3 regions of the Bacillus sp. JST-5 genome follow, and region 3 is predicted to be linked to each of the others. Evidence: a T-box and tRNA genes for the amino acid it is inferred to sense, from the RefSeq annotation. Region 3 holds a T-box; the other regions hold tRNA genes.
The links. The T-box of region 3 lies ahead of argS (arginine--tRNA ligase). A T-box ahead of a tRNA ligase gene usually reads a tRNA of that ligase, here a tRNA-Arg.
Positions count from the first base shown of each region.

Region 1: it has a tRNA-Arg gene. The T-box ahead of argS (arginine--tRNA ligase) is inferred to sense a tRNA for this amino acid. The anticodon was not compared.
Region 2: it has a tRNA-Arg gene. The T-box ahead of argS (arginine--tRNA ligase) is inferred to sense a tRNA for this amino acid. The anticodon was not compared.

Region 1 is NZ_JBYLHW010000003.1:95,665-100,506, reverse strand. It holds gene AC3ASS_RS01780 (PilZ domain-containing protein) at 1-466, opposite strand, end outside; gene AC3ASS_RS01775 (EAL domain-containing protein) at 442-1,188, opposite strand; gene clpP (ATP-dependent Clp endopeptidase proteolytic subunit ClpP) at 1,740-2,336, opposite strand; tRNA gene AC3ASS_RS01765 (tRNA-Arg) at 2,546-2,617, opposite strand; gene rpoN (RNA polymerase factor sigma-54) at 2,825-4,138, shown strand; gene AC3ASS_RS01755 (glutaredoxin family protein) at 4,154-4,405, shown strand; gene AC3ASS_RS01750 (sugar-binding transcriptional regulator) at 4,540-4,842, shown strand, end outside.
Region 2 is NZ_JBYLHW010000042.1:1,439-6,280, forward strand. It holds gene AC3ASS_RS09450 (alpha/beta hydrolase) at 1-519, opposite strand, end outside; gene AC3ASS_RS09455 (phosphatidylglycerophosphatase A family protein) at 667-1,185, shown strand; gene AC3ASS_RS09460 (hypothetical protein) at 1,178-1,402, opposite strand; gene AC3ASS_RS09465 (hypothetical protein) at 1,680-2,468, shown strand; gene AC3ASS_RS09470 (hypothetical protein) at 2,473-2,937, shown strand; tRNA gene AC3ASS_RS09475 (tRNA-Arg) at 2,983-3,056, opposite strand; gene AC3ASS_RS09480 (GNAT family N-acetyltransferase) at 3,939-4,526, shown strand.
Region 3 is NZ_JBYLHW010000086.1:4,263-9,104, forward strand. It holds gene AC3ASS_RS12825 (FtsW/RodA/SpoVE family cell cycle protein) at 102-1,271, shown strand; T-box leader at 1,322-1,532, shown strand; gene argS (arginine--tRNA ligase) at 1,578-3,266, shown strand; gene AC3ASS_RS12835 (ABC transporter permease) at 3,350-4,123, opposite strand; gene AC3ASS_RS12840 (ABC transporter ATP-binding protein) at 4,101-4,842, opposite strand, start outside.

The DNA.
Region 1 (4,842 bases), on a different contig from region 3:
TTATAAATTTGATCCCATATATAAATTGCGTACTTTCAACCTTCGATTCTTTTCGAACAAATTCACCCATTAAATTAAATTCTTCATCTTTAAGTTTAAAAATAAGTTGACCAACGATATGATAATGGACAGGTAAATCATAACTTGTAAGAAGCTTCATGCCTCCAACGCTAATGTCATCAATCTCTCCGTCAATATACTTTTCTACCAATTTATTTAGTTTTTCCGTTCCGAAGTCTTTAAAAACAATATAACAATCAACATGGTTGACGTTAATTCGATGAAATCCTCGACGATCAATGATTTTCACATTAGTTCTATTGTGGGAGTTTTTTAGATCATTTTTTAATGATTGAATTTCTCCTTTCATTTTTCTCATTCTTTTATACATCATGGTGATAAATATGATAGCTAGTAAAGATAACAGTACTAACAAGACCGTTATGAAAAGAACAATTGACTCCATATTAGCCCCCTTAAAAACTCATTAAATTTTTTTGGCTTTCCTAACTTATATCCTTGACCGAAATGAACACCAAGCTTTTTTAAAGTATTTATATCATGTTCATGATCGATCCCTTCCACAATGAGATGGATTCCAAACTTTTCACAATACGTGACCATTTCTTTGATGATTTCTTGTTTTTGCAAAGATTGACTTAAATTGATAGAAAAGTATTTATCCATTTTCAAAAAAGAAGGTTGCAATTCTATTATTCTTTTAAAACCACCTTCACCAATTCCGAAGTCGTCAATTGCAAAATGAATTCCAACTTCCTTTAAGGAATTTAAGACCTTTTTTATTGTTTGAAAATCACTAATAGGCTCTTTTTCATTAATTTCAAAAATAATAGCTTGATTTTTTAATAGATTTTTTTTCATAATGTTGTTTATGAACGAGAAAAAATCTTTGTTTAGCAATGTGGATGGAAAAACATTGATAAACAAAGAACCGTCTTTTTTGGTTAAACCTGCTTTCTGGTAGGTTTCAATGGCTTTATGAATGCACCATGTATCAAATTCGTAAAGCCTTCCTTTGTTTATAGCATCATTAAATAATTCTTCAGGCGTAAATTTGTTTGCGCGTAATAGTCCTTCAAAACCGAAAATTTCACCATTCTTCAAGTGATAAATGGGTTGGAAATGATGGAATAATTCACTTTCTTCCATCATGAGAAATGTATCCAAAATATCCCTCCTAAAATAAGAACAGCGTTTACCGAAAAGCAAACGCTGTTCTTTCTATTGGCAACCACTATCAACATTTTTTACATTGATACTAGTCACACAGGTGTAAGTCATAATCTATTGATTTGTCAGCCTTTTTAAACACGCTAAACATAATACAACAATATCCGACATAATTCAAGTTTTTTTAACAATTTTTCGTATTGTTTCTAAATTTTTCTATTTTAAAATAGTAAAATCTCAATTGGATAACAAACAAATGTGCCAAAAATTGTTTTTATTATTGAAATCATTAGCTATTGATAGAAAAAATTAAAATCATTTTCTTATATTGGAAAAACAATTGTATAGTACTTTTATCGCAGGTAATTAGTCCAGTATCATTAGTTGACGCGTTATGGAAGATGTGATTTTTGAAGCGGATATTTCAAGTTGTATGAAAGGATAAGCACAATGAATATATTGAAGATCAATAGCAGAGGATGAAAGTATATAAAAATGAAGGAAAAGCATGAGTTCGAATTTCACGAACTCATGCCTAGGTAACGAGATTATTTTCCATCAAGATGATTTCTTGAAATGATATGGTCAATTAAACCGTATTCTTTCGCTTTTTCAGCAGTCATAAAGTTATCGCGGTCTGTATCGCGTTGGATTACTTCTAGTGGTTGGCCAGTTCTTTCTGCTAAAATTCTATTTAATTTGTCACGTAAGAATAAAATACGTTTTGCAGCAATTTCAATTTCTGTCGCTTGACCTTGTGCACCGCCAAGTGGTTGGTGAATCATAACTTCACTGTTTGGAAGAGCATAACGTTTTCCTTTTTCACCAGCGGCAAGCAAGAATGCTCCCATAGATGCTGCCATTCCGATACAAATCGTTTGAACAGGAGCTTTAATAAATTGCATCGTATCGTAAATTGCCATTCCAGCAGTGATGCTTCCACCAGGGCTATTGATGTATAAAGATATATCTTTTTCAGGGTTTTCTGCATCTAAAAATAATAGCTGTGCTACGATGGAGTTCGCTACTTGATCATCAATCGGGCTTCCTAACATGATAATACGGTCTTTTAATAATCTTGAATAAATGTCATAAGCACGTTCTCCGCGGTTGGTTTGCTCAATAACAGTAGGAATTAAGTTCATGATCGTTCCTCCTTAATTAGGAAATATTAGGAAAGAAATTGAAAAAACTTTCCTTTCTTCTGTTTGATTTTAATCATACAATAAAGGTCAATGAAGGTCAAACATTTCGCACATATGTTTATATCCTTTTCCATCATTGCCATTTTACGCAAAAATAAACATAAAAAAAACTTCTACACAAAAATTTATGCAGAAGTTTTTTCAACTAGCGCCCCCGGCAGGAATCGAACCCACATTTCAAGAACCGGAATCTTGCGTGCTATCCGTTGCACCACGGGGGCATATTTAATTTCCTAATAAAGGACAAAAATTATTATATGATAATTTTATAGAATTTGCAATGTGAACAAGACTGGATTCGCTTGAATTGGAGTCATTGCAAAACCCCCTTTATGTTATTTCATACATTTCTATCATAATAGAAGAAAATCATTCCCAATCACATACAACATAAAATATAGTAAAATGAGGGAGGGGGTTGAACATATATGAATCGTTATGGATTGTACCAGCAGCAAACATTAAAGTTAGCGCTTACACAAGAATTAAAGCAATCAATTGAATTATTACAATATTCATCCTATGAACTTACGACTTTTTTAGAAGAAAAAGCTGCTGAAAATCCCCTCATTGAATTAAAATATGTTGCCAGAGATGACCTGAAAAAGAACCGATCGTTTAACAACAAAACGAAATCAAACGACTCAGATTGGATTCAAAATATTGGATCAAAACAACAAACATTGGAAAATTACTTGATTCAGCAGATTCCAATGAAAAACATCACATCCTTTGAAAAAAAAGTTCTCTTATATCTTATCGGGAATTTAGATCATAACGGATATTTAACGATTGCAGATGACGATGTCTGTTCTCGGTTTTCCATTGATTTATCAACGTATCATCATATATTAAACATTTTACAATCGTTTGAGCCTGCAGGTATTGGTGCGAGAAATTTACAAGAATGCTTACTTATCCAACTAAAGAGAGAAACGAACTCCTCGGCATTGGCGATACAAATCATCGAAAATCATTTTGAACTTTTCGCGGAAAAGAAATGGAAGAAAATTTCAACCTTAATAAATGTATCATTGTCAAATATTCAAGCAGTATATGATAAAATTCAAACATTACATCCAAGACCGGGATCTATGTTCGATCTAGAGCGTTCCTCTTATATTATTCCTGATTTTATTGTGAAAGAAACAGACGGTCAATGGGTCGTCCAGTTAGTTGAATATGGGGTCCCTCAGCTTGAATTGAATGAACAATACGATTTCGAATGGAAGTCTTACGAGGATACAAACATCAACCGTTTCCTTTCTAATTGCAAACAGGAGTTTAACTGGTTGAAAAAAAGTTTGGAACAAAGAAAATTGACAATGGTCAAAGTGATGGAGAAAATTATTGAATATCAGGGGGAATTTTTTCAGCATGGCTTCAAGTATTTAAAACCGTTAACGATGAAACAAATTGCCGAAGACATCGACATGCATGAGTCAACCGTTTCACGTGTTGTCAAAAATAAATTTGTGCAAACACCATTTGGAACGATTCCATTGAAAGATTTCTTCCCATCTGGTGTACAATCAGAAGAAAATGAACAAACGTCAGATATCTTTATCAAAAAAGAAATTCAGCGCATGGTTGATCAAGAAGACAAAAGAAAACCAATATCGGATCAACAAATGGTTGAACAATTAAAGGAAAAAGGTATCCACGTTTCAAGAAGAACAATTGCCAAATACCGCTCACAACTAGGGATATTATCTTCATCTAAAAGAAAACGCTATGAATAGAAAGGATTATTTCAAGTGAAGAAACAACTAATTTTATATACAAGAAATCGTTGCCCATTATGTGAGAAAGCAAAAGATGTATTAATACAACTACAAAAAGAAATTTCATTTGAACTTATCGAGTTAGATATTGAACAAAAAGATGAATGGGTGGAGCAATACGGATTAATGATTCCTGTAGTTTCTTTTGCAGGGGAAGTTATTCAATATGGACAAATCTCAAAAGAAGTAATAAAAAAACATTTATTAGAACATACTATGAAGTGAAAATAGTTGAAATGGAAAATGGTAACTGCTACAATGAGATTGACAGCAGGAATCATTTTTTTTACAACAAGCGGGACAAAAAACGCATACGCGGGACAAAAAATGTCCCTACTATACTTTTGGGGAGGATCAAATTGCATTCGCTGTTAAAGATTCAAAAGAGAGTGTTACCGGATCTTATACAAGTTATGCAAAAACGGTATCATATTTTAAAATTCATCGGGATGATGGAACCTGTCGGCAGAAGAAGTCTTTCGCAAAATCTCGGCATGACTGAACGGGTTCTGAGAAGTGAAGTTCAGTTTTTAAAAGAGCAAGACTTAATATCGATTTCCAGTACCGGGATGTCTTTAACAAAAGACGGGAAAGAAATCCTTGATGAATTAGACAGTTTAATGGGAGAAATCACTGGTCTTCATGAACTCGCCCATCAAATA
Region 2 (4,842 bases), on a different contig from region 3:
TAAAAGATCAGGATTTTTAAACTGTCGAACTTTTTGAATGACCTCATCATTAACAAATGGAGAATGTAACATGACTTTGCCAAATGTATGTGGATAGGATAATGCTGTTAATAGCGATACTGTTCCAGCTAATGAGTCCCCTGCAAGGACACGGCAAGAGTTTACATGATAAACTGGAAACTCTTTTTCTAAATAAGGGATAAGTTCATGGGCTAAAAAACGAATATACGCACCATGTTTCTCACCTGATGGATGATATTTACTCCTGCGGTCATTTACATCTTTATACGGAATTCCAACAGCAATAATATTTTCAATTTTTCCGCTTTGAATTAATGAATCACATGTTCTAGTGAATCTTCCTAATTGAAAATAATCTTTTCCATCTTGTGCAATCAATAAAGAATATTTATATAAGTTTGAGAAGTTAGGCGGCAAATAAATGATTAAAGATAATTCTTCATTTAATTCTTGGCTATAAAATGTTATTTCTTTCATCGATCCTCTTTCGCTGTTCATTATTAACCTCCGATTTTAATCAATTATATTTGCATTTTAACATATTAGACTTCGAAAACGGTAACAACAGCTTTTTCAATCATGTGGAAATTCACATGTTATAATGAATTTAGAATTTGTTGTGTTCGAGTTAGGGGAGGAGAAAAAATGATACATTCAACAGTTGTAACAGAAATAGCAAGAAAAAAGCTAGAAGAAAGAGGTGTAACCGTTAACGATATTGCAGAGATTGTGTTTGAAATGCAAAAGCCATACAATAACGAGTTAACAATGGAAGAATGCATTGAAAGTGTTGAAATGGTATTACAAAAAAGAGAGATTCAACATGCATTGTTGGTTGGAATTGAGCTTGACATGTTGGCGGAGAAGAAAATGTTATCAGAACCACTTCAATCGATCATTGAATCTGATGAGGGGTTATTTGGTGTTGATGAAACGATTGCTTTAGGGGCATCTTTAGGTTATGGAAGCATTGCAGTAACAACATTTGGCCATTTGGATAAAAATAAAATCGGTATCATTCGAAAACTGGATACAAAAAATAGCGATGGTGTTCATACATTTTTAGATGATATGGTGGCTAGCATTGCTGCAAATGCCTCTTCAAGAGTAGCTCATAAAATAAGAGATCGTGAAGAAGCAAAAGAACAAGAAATTATTAAATAACATTATGACTTTTACGTGACTGATAAGGAAGTGCAGAAAGGATACGTTCTATCTTAAATGTACGAAATTGATGTTTTTCTAAACAAAAAGCTTGGATATGTGTAGGATGGATCTTTTTCACAACGATTACTCTATGAATGAATTCTCCATTCCTTTTTAAATATATAATTTCTAAAGGTAAGTTTTCTTTTTCACTTCTTTTTAATAATCCAGTCATGGAATCTCATAGCCTTTCTTCATTGATTTGTTCTTATTTTACAGAACGTTTGTTCGTATGTCAATGGTAGGGTAAGGCTATTAAATAAATATGGAAATTATGGGATTGGCAAAGGTCTATCCCATTTTTTATTTAATTTTTCCTACTTCATCTATTATTTGCAATTAAGGAAAAAGCGTCCGTATCATTTCTAATATTTAGCGCAACATATAAATGGAAATATTAGTGAAATCTTACCGTTATTGCAGGGCCATTTCGGAATATATGGGTGGTTTAAATGAGTAGTCATACAAATGTTAACAATGTAAGAAGATATAAAGCCCATGTCAGCATTTTTGGAACGAATCAACTTCACCTGCGAAATCCGTATATCGTTGCTTGGTGGTCTGCGGCTTTTTCAGGATTTGGTTATATCATATTAGGAAAAAATTTAAGAGGATACATTTTTATCATTTGGGAGATATTTATCAATATTAATGCAAAAGTGAATTTGGCAATGATTTATACGTTTCAAGGGAATATTGAGTTAGCAAAAGATGTTATCAATACTCGTTGGATAATGATGTATATCCCCGTCTACTTGTTCGGTATTTGGGATAGCTACAGATCAGCTGTAGAATTAAATAAAGTTTATTTGCTTGCAGAGCGAGAAAACCATTCTTATCAAACATTTAAACTTAATGCACTCGAAATCAATTACTTAGAAAAAAGAAATCCGATTATGGCGGCTATTTGGTCCTTATTTGCTCCAGGTTTGGGACATCTTTACATACATCGAACATTAACATCTTTTATTCTCATTATTTGTTTAACTGTATTTTTTTATTTTTCTCATGCACTCGAAGCAATCACACTGCTACTTAATGGGAAAATTACTGAATCAACGGCTATATTAAATGAGGAATGGCTATTGTTTCTACCATCTCTTTTTTGTTTTTCCATTTATGATTCATATGTACATACGGTTGAAAATAACAAATTGTTTGATAAGGAGCAGCGAAAGTATTTAAAAGAGAATTATATGCATCGAAACTTTCGAATTTTAAAAGGGAAAAAAGTGAAGTGATAAAATGCAAGTTTTTTCAACATTTGAAAATACGATGATGTTGGAAATGGCCATTAAAACATTAGAAAAAAATGGGATTCAACGTGAAGATATTTTTGCTGTTCCTCTTGACAAGCGCCAAGAGAATACAAAATTATTTGACTCGATTCATAATTCCGATGGAGAATCGTTGATCGACTTAGGTATGGTACTTGCTACTGTATTTTCGGTGATTGGAGCATCTATTGGATTTGTCCTTTCTTGGGGACCAATCATTTGGGGACTTTTAGGTGTATTTTTAGGATTTTTCCTTGGATTAGTCATAAGGCTCATTTATGGGTTAGTGAAAAGTAAAAAAATGAAACTTTCAACAAATAATCATTCAGAGGTTATTTTAATTATCAACTGTGAGGAAAAACAATCAAAACTTGTGGAAGATATTTTATGGAATCATTTTGCTTTAGGAGTCGCCAAAGTGATGAATAGCTAGAAACCAAAAAAATGCTCAAATTGCTAAAATTGACAATCATAAAAACGTCCCGGGCGAGAATCGAACTCACGACCTACAGCTTAGGAGGCTGTTGCTCTATCCTACTGAGCTACCGGGACACGTGAAATATTATACTGAATATTTTATGAAATGGTCAAATGATTATAAATTAATGAATCAAGTTATTTTCTGAGAATAGAATTGGAAATTGTAAACATTTTGCTGTTGTAGAATTAAATGGGTACACTTCTGCCATATATAATAAAGGAAGCCATTACGGCTTCCTTTGCATATTATTGGAGGTGTAACAGAGGCGCTAGTAAGAGTGATATAGTGATTGGTGGAGGTCTACTTTATATATATGTCGAATTAGCTCGTCCGAGTGGGGAGGTATCTTGCTTTTAAAAAAAAGGCTCATCTTTCTAATTATTTTTATGCAATGATATATTGATAAAATATTAGGCTTTGCTATTTAAATAAATTGTTCTTGGATTACGTAGCTTACCAGGGAGATTGCTACTTTGACAGGGTAACACTCACATTTTAAAATTCGGAGGTTTAGCGTGAGAATTTGACAGTATGGGGTCTTGGTCGAATTCCTTTCAAAACATAGATTTAAGGCACATTTATTAATTAAGAGTGTCCTTTTTTGTATTAAATTGTTATTCTTGAATTTTTTTGGAGTTAGACTGAAATCTTTGAATGAAAATGGCTCCTCAAATGTTCTCTTATTATGTAATTAAAAAAATATTTACTCTTATCAGAATATTATTTATAGTTGGATTGTAAGGTAATAACTGGAATAGGAGGGGATACAAATGAAAAACTTAATTTGTAAATTTTCATTAAATAAATACGGTGGCTCTTTCCCCTTCAATAAGGAGAGGCAATTTCATTTCTTTTTTACTTATTAAGACCTTCATGCCTATACTCATGTCTTGGAAAGAGTCCCTCTGAACAACTAATTGTAAGCAAAATTTAAATGGAAAGAGGAGACCAATATGGAAATAAGAGAGTATAAACCAAGTGATGAACGCGGTTGGGTACGCTGTAGAGTATTATCATTTCTTGATACGGCATATTTTGATAACGTTTTGAAAGAAAAAGAAAAATATGATAATCCATCAATAGAGTTGGTGGCAGTAGAAAAAGATCAAATTGTAGGGTTATTAGATATTGAGTATGAAGTTAAAGAAGGAACCGTTTGTTCAAGAGGAACAGGTCTTGGGGGAATGATCTGGCATATAGCTGTACATCCAGATTTCCGTAGAAGAGGAATTGGTACACTTCTCCTAAAGAAAGCTGAACAGTTATCAAAAGAAAAGGGATTAAATCGTTTAGAAGCATGGACAAGAGATGACGATTGGGTCATTAATTGGTACAAAAAGAATGGATTCCTTAAGGTTGAATCGTATTTACACGTTTATTTGGATGGTGGAGAAGAACTAAAAGGGAATATTACAAGCGAAGTTCCTAAACTGTATCCTGTTCATACATTTGCTCATTATGTAGGAGATGATAAAGAAAACATTAAGGCAAAATTTAAGCGAGTCCATGAATGTAATTGCTTCGAAAAAATGTTGACTTAAACACATATAGTCCATAAAGTTGCAAAAAGGAGGCTGTTTTAAAGGTGAATCAATTTCACTTTGGCAGCCTCTTTCTATTTTTTACTTGGTTCATAAAAATAAAAAACTCTCCCTAGCTAATTGGAAGCGATCTAAACAAATATTTTAGAAAAAGGACGTTTATATAAGTAATTAGTAAGGTTACTACTGAGTCCATGTTGAAATTAGATTAGTAGCTATAGCCCATTTAGACTGAAAGTATTGGAAGCGTCAAAGAGGCATTAGACAGAGTGATTTAGTGAAGGTGAGATTTCCCTATTTAGTAGAATTTGCTTAT
Region 3 (4,842 bases):
AATTATTCATTTCCACCTATTTTTCATTGTAACTATTCACATTCTCTGCTAACATTTTTTTAGAAAAGAAAAACTAATTTAATTTGATTAAGGTGAATGAAATGAACACTAAGAAAAAGGTAGGAGAACGTTTCGATTGGGCATTAGCCTTTATCATATTTTTATTCTTTATTGTTAGTTGTATATCAATTTCAAGTGCTCAAACTTCAGGCCAATACGGAACTAATTTTGTTGTGATGCAGATAGCTTGGTATGTAGTTGGAGCAATCATCATTGGTATGTCATTATTTTTTGACCCGGATCAATATAGGAAACTTGCTTGGTATTTATATGGCTTTGGTATTCTCTTGCTCATCATATTAATATTTGCACCTGAAAGTATTGCTGAGCCACGTAATGGTGCAAAATCATGGTTTACTTTGCCAGGGGTCGGGAGCATTCAACCTTCTGAATTTATGAAGACCTTTATGATACTTGCGATGAGTCGATTAATCGTCGACCATCATCAAAAGTATATTTATAAAACGATAAAAACAGATTTGCTCCTATTATTTAAATTACTAGGTGTTTCTTTTGTACCATTATTTTTAATCATGCAACAACCTGACCTTGGAACAGGTTTAGTGCTTATAGCCATTACACTCGGGTTAATATTTGTATCTGGGATTACATGGAAGATTATTTTACCTTCCTTCACATTCTTTGGAATTTTAGCAGGAGTTATTTTATCTATAGCTATATGGAAACCTGATATTATTGATAAATTTGTTGATGATTATCAATTTGGCCGAATTTATTCATGGCTCGATCCTTATAGTTATCAATCAAAAGAAGGCTTCCATTTAATTAAATCTCTTCAAGCTATCGGATCTGGAGAGATAACCGGAAAGGGATATAATGCTTGGGAAGTAGATGTTCCTGAACGTCATACTGATTTTATATTTAGTGTAATAGGTGAGGAATTTGGTTTCATAGGTTCAAGTATTGTTATCAGTTTATACTTCCTTCTCATCTATCATTTAATTAAAATTGCTTTAGATACGAAATCACAGTTTAATGCATATCTCTGTGCAGGAATTATTAGTATGACAACCTTTCACGTATTCCAAAATATCGGAATGACTGTTGGACTACTCCCAATCACAGGGATCCCTCTTCCATTAATAAGTTATGGAGGAAGTTCTTTGATGGGAAATATGTTAGCACTTGGGATCATATTTAGTATTCGGTTCTATCATCGAAACTACATGTTTTCAACAAATAACGATTAATCCTTATTAAAATTAGCATAAATTGTTATAATAAATAAAAATTTATATTATTAAAGTCGATGAAAAAGAGAGTATTCCTATAGTAAGTTTCAAAGCGAGTTGGGGATGGTGGGAGCCCAATAAACTTCATAGGAAGAAGCGCACTTTTGAGACGTAGGCTTGAAATGATAGTAGAGCTTACCGGTTATGCCCCGTTAAGGCAAAGAGTGAACGATTATTCGTTAACTAGAGTGGTACCACGGGTAAAGACTCGTCTCTAATGGAGACGAGTCTATTTTTATATAAAAAAGGAGGGTATTAATGATGATGAATGAAAAACAAATCTTAGCTAGCTTAATATTTGAACATATTCATTCACCAGAGTTATCTGAAGAATATTTGTACAAAATCATTGAAATCCCCAAAAATCCAACTTTAGGAGATTTAGCTTTTCCATGCTTTACTTTAGCCAAAACATTCAAAAAAGCACCGCATGAAATCGCCCAAAATCTTGGAGAAAAGTTAAAGCATCCGATAATTGAAAGAGTTGACGTCGTTGGCCCATATATAAACTTCCATTTAAATCGTTCGATTATTGGAAAAGAGATCGTGTGTAAGATATTGGAGGAAAAAGACAATTATGGATCTCAATCCTTCGGAAACGATAAAACCATTGTTGTAGATTTTTCATCACCAAATATTGCTAAACCATTTTCAATGGGTCATTTACGTTCTACTGTAATTGGGAATGCTCTTGCCAATATTGCCAATAAGTGTGGTTTTCAAACCGTTCGCATCAACCATCTTGGCGATTGGGGAACTCAATTCGGTAAATTAATCACCGCCTATAAATTATGGGGAAATGAGGAAAAAGTAAAAGAAAACCCAATTTCTGAACTATTTATTTTGTACAAAAAATTTCATGAAGAAGCAGAAAAAAACCCTTCACTCGAAGAAGAGGGACGTAAGGCATTCAAAAGATTAGAAGACGGAAATGATGAAGAATTAAAACTATGGGAATGGTTTAAAAATGTTTCTCTTTTAGAATTCAAAAACATTTATGAATTACTAGGTATATCATTCGATTTTTATACTGGAGAAGCTTTTTACAATGATAAGATGGAGCGTGTCATTGAATTATTAAAAGAAAAACATTTGTTAGAGCATTCAGAAGGAGCTGATGTAGTTCCATTAACAGAATTCGATTTACCACCTTGCTTAATTCGTAAATCTGATGGTGCTTCTTTATATGCAACTAGGGATTTGGCAGCTGCCATTTATCGTCATGAAACTTATCATTTCAAAAAAGCACTTTATGTCGTTGGACACGAGCAGAGCATACACTTCCAGCAAGTTTTTAATGTATTGAAAAAACTAGGATTTCAATGGGCAGAGGGAATGACACACGTTCCATTTGGACTGTATTTACAAAACGGGAAAAAAATGTCCACACGTAAAGGAAGAGTTGTTTTACTGGAAGAAGTCCTTAATGAAGTCATTAAACTAGCGTTACAAAATATACAAGAAAAAAATCCGACGTTGCCTAATAAAGAAGAAGTTGCAAAACAAATTGGGGTTGGAGCCATCATTTTCCACGACTTGAAAAATCATCGAATGAATAATATCGAGTTTTCTCTAGAAGAAATGTTAACTTTTGAGGGAGAAACTGGACCATATATTCAATATACATACGCTAGAGCGTGTTCGCTTCTAAGAAAGGGAAAATACGATTCACCAAGTTATAAATCATTAACGGATCATGATAGTTGGGAACTGATAAAACAATTAAAATATTTCCCAAGTAAAATCGGTGAAGCTTTTCATGGAAACGATCCTTCAATCATTGCAAAATATATAGTCGATGTTGCGCAAGCTTTTAATAAATATTATGGAAAGGTAAGAATTCTTGAGTCCAATGAAGAACTAGAATCAAGACTAGCATTGGTTCAATCTGTAACAATTGTATTAAAAGAAGGTTTACGTCTATTAGGAATTCAGGCACCTGATCAAATGTAATAAAGATTAAAATGAAACTGCACCTTTAATTTTCGGTTTTAAAGGTGCAGTTTTATTTTTCATTTACCAATCAATTTCAATCACTAATGTTGACCAAGTATTCCCTTTTCCATTGCAAATTTTTCACACTTAAAGAAGAGAAATATACCAATAATAAAGTAAATGACTGAAGTGGCTACTAATATGGTATAGTCAACAACCGTGAAATCTACTAATGAGACACCTTTAATCATCACCTCACGAATCATATCGACACCTTTTACAATCGGAGCTAACGCTAACCAAGGAGCAATAGACAATGGTACAAATGTTAGTCCCATAAATAAAAATTGTGAAATTTGGAGAAATGATTGAATTTGTTTAAATATGACAGACATTCCAGCAATCATAAAACTTACTCCAAACATACTAATCAAAGTAAAGAGTAAAATTGGGAATATTGATAAGACATCAATATTTAGCCAAGTTCCAGCTGTTAACATCGATATAAATAACATCGCACTAATAGTAATTAATTCTATAATTGTAGTTGCTACAATTCTTGATAAAAATATACGATATGCTCCTAGAGGAGACATATATAATTGTTCGAGCGTACCAAGAACTACTTCATTACTGACCATCCAGCCAATCCCTGACATTGTTGCCATTGCTAAATACCAAAAAATATAATTAACAATGACATACTGAATATTCATCTCCGCACTACTAGGATCACCTACTATTTGAATTCCTAAAAACATTCCTAAAAAAATAAAGTAAAAAGTTAATATCATACTGATCGTATTAGGCAAGTATCTTTTTAATAAAATTACTTCTCTCCTAAAGTTACTTTTAAAGAGATTCCACCATTTCAAAACGTTCCCCCCCTTTCACTATTTTCATAAATACTTCTTCAAAATCAACCGTTGTACGATCAATTTTTTCGATAAGTACTTGATTCGCTTTTAATAGATCAATAATTTCGTATAAATCTTCACCCTTAAGAATATTGACATCTAATATAGTTTTTCCGTTATTTTCATTACGTATGTTGACAACATATCTTCTAGATAAATAGTTGATACTTTCACTTGATAAATGGCCGTTTAAAGTAAAAGAATATGCTTTGCTTTCAAATAATTGCAATAAATTATGAACACGATCATCCGCAACAATTTGACCGTGATTAACTATTATGACACGATCGCAAACTTCTTGAACAACCGGCATATCATGGGTACTTATAATAATGGTTTTTTCCTCCTGAACAGCAATGGATTTCAATAATTTACGAATTTCATAGCTAGTTTCAATATCTAACCCTAACGTAGGCTCATCAAGATAAATAACATCGGTATTCGATAGTAATGCAACAGCAATAGATGTTTTTTGCTGCATTCCTCTTGATAATGTATTAACCATTTCATTTTCTTTTTCTTTTAAGTTTAATCGCTCAAGTAATTCATTAATTTTGTTGGAGACTTCATTTCTAGAAAAGCCGCGATTGCCTGCAAAGTATTCTAAATTTTCTCTAACGGTTAATCTCCAATAAAGATTTCGGTTCCCCTCTAATACGACACTAATATGTTCTAAC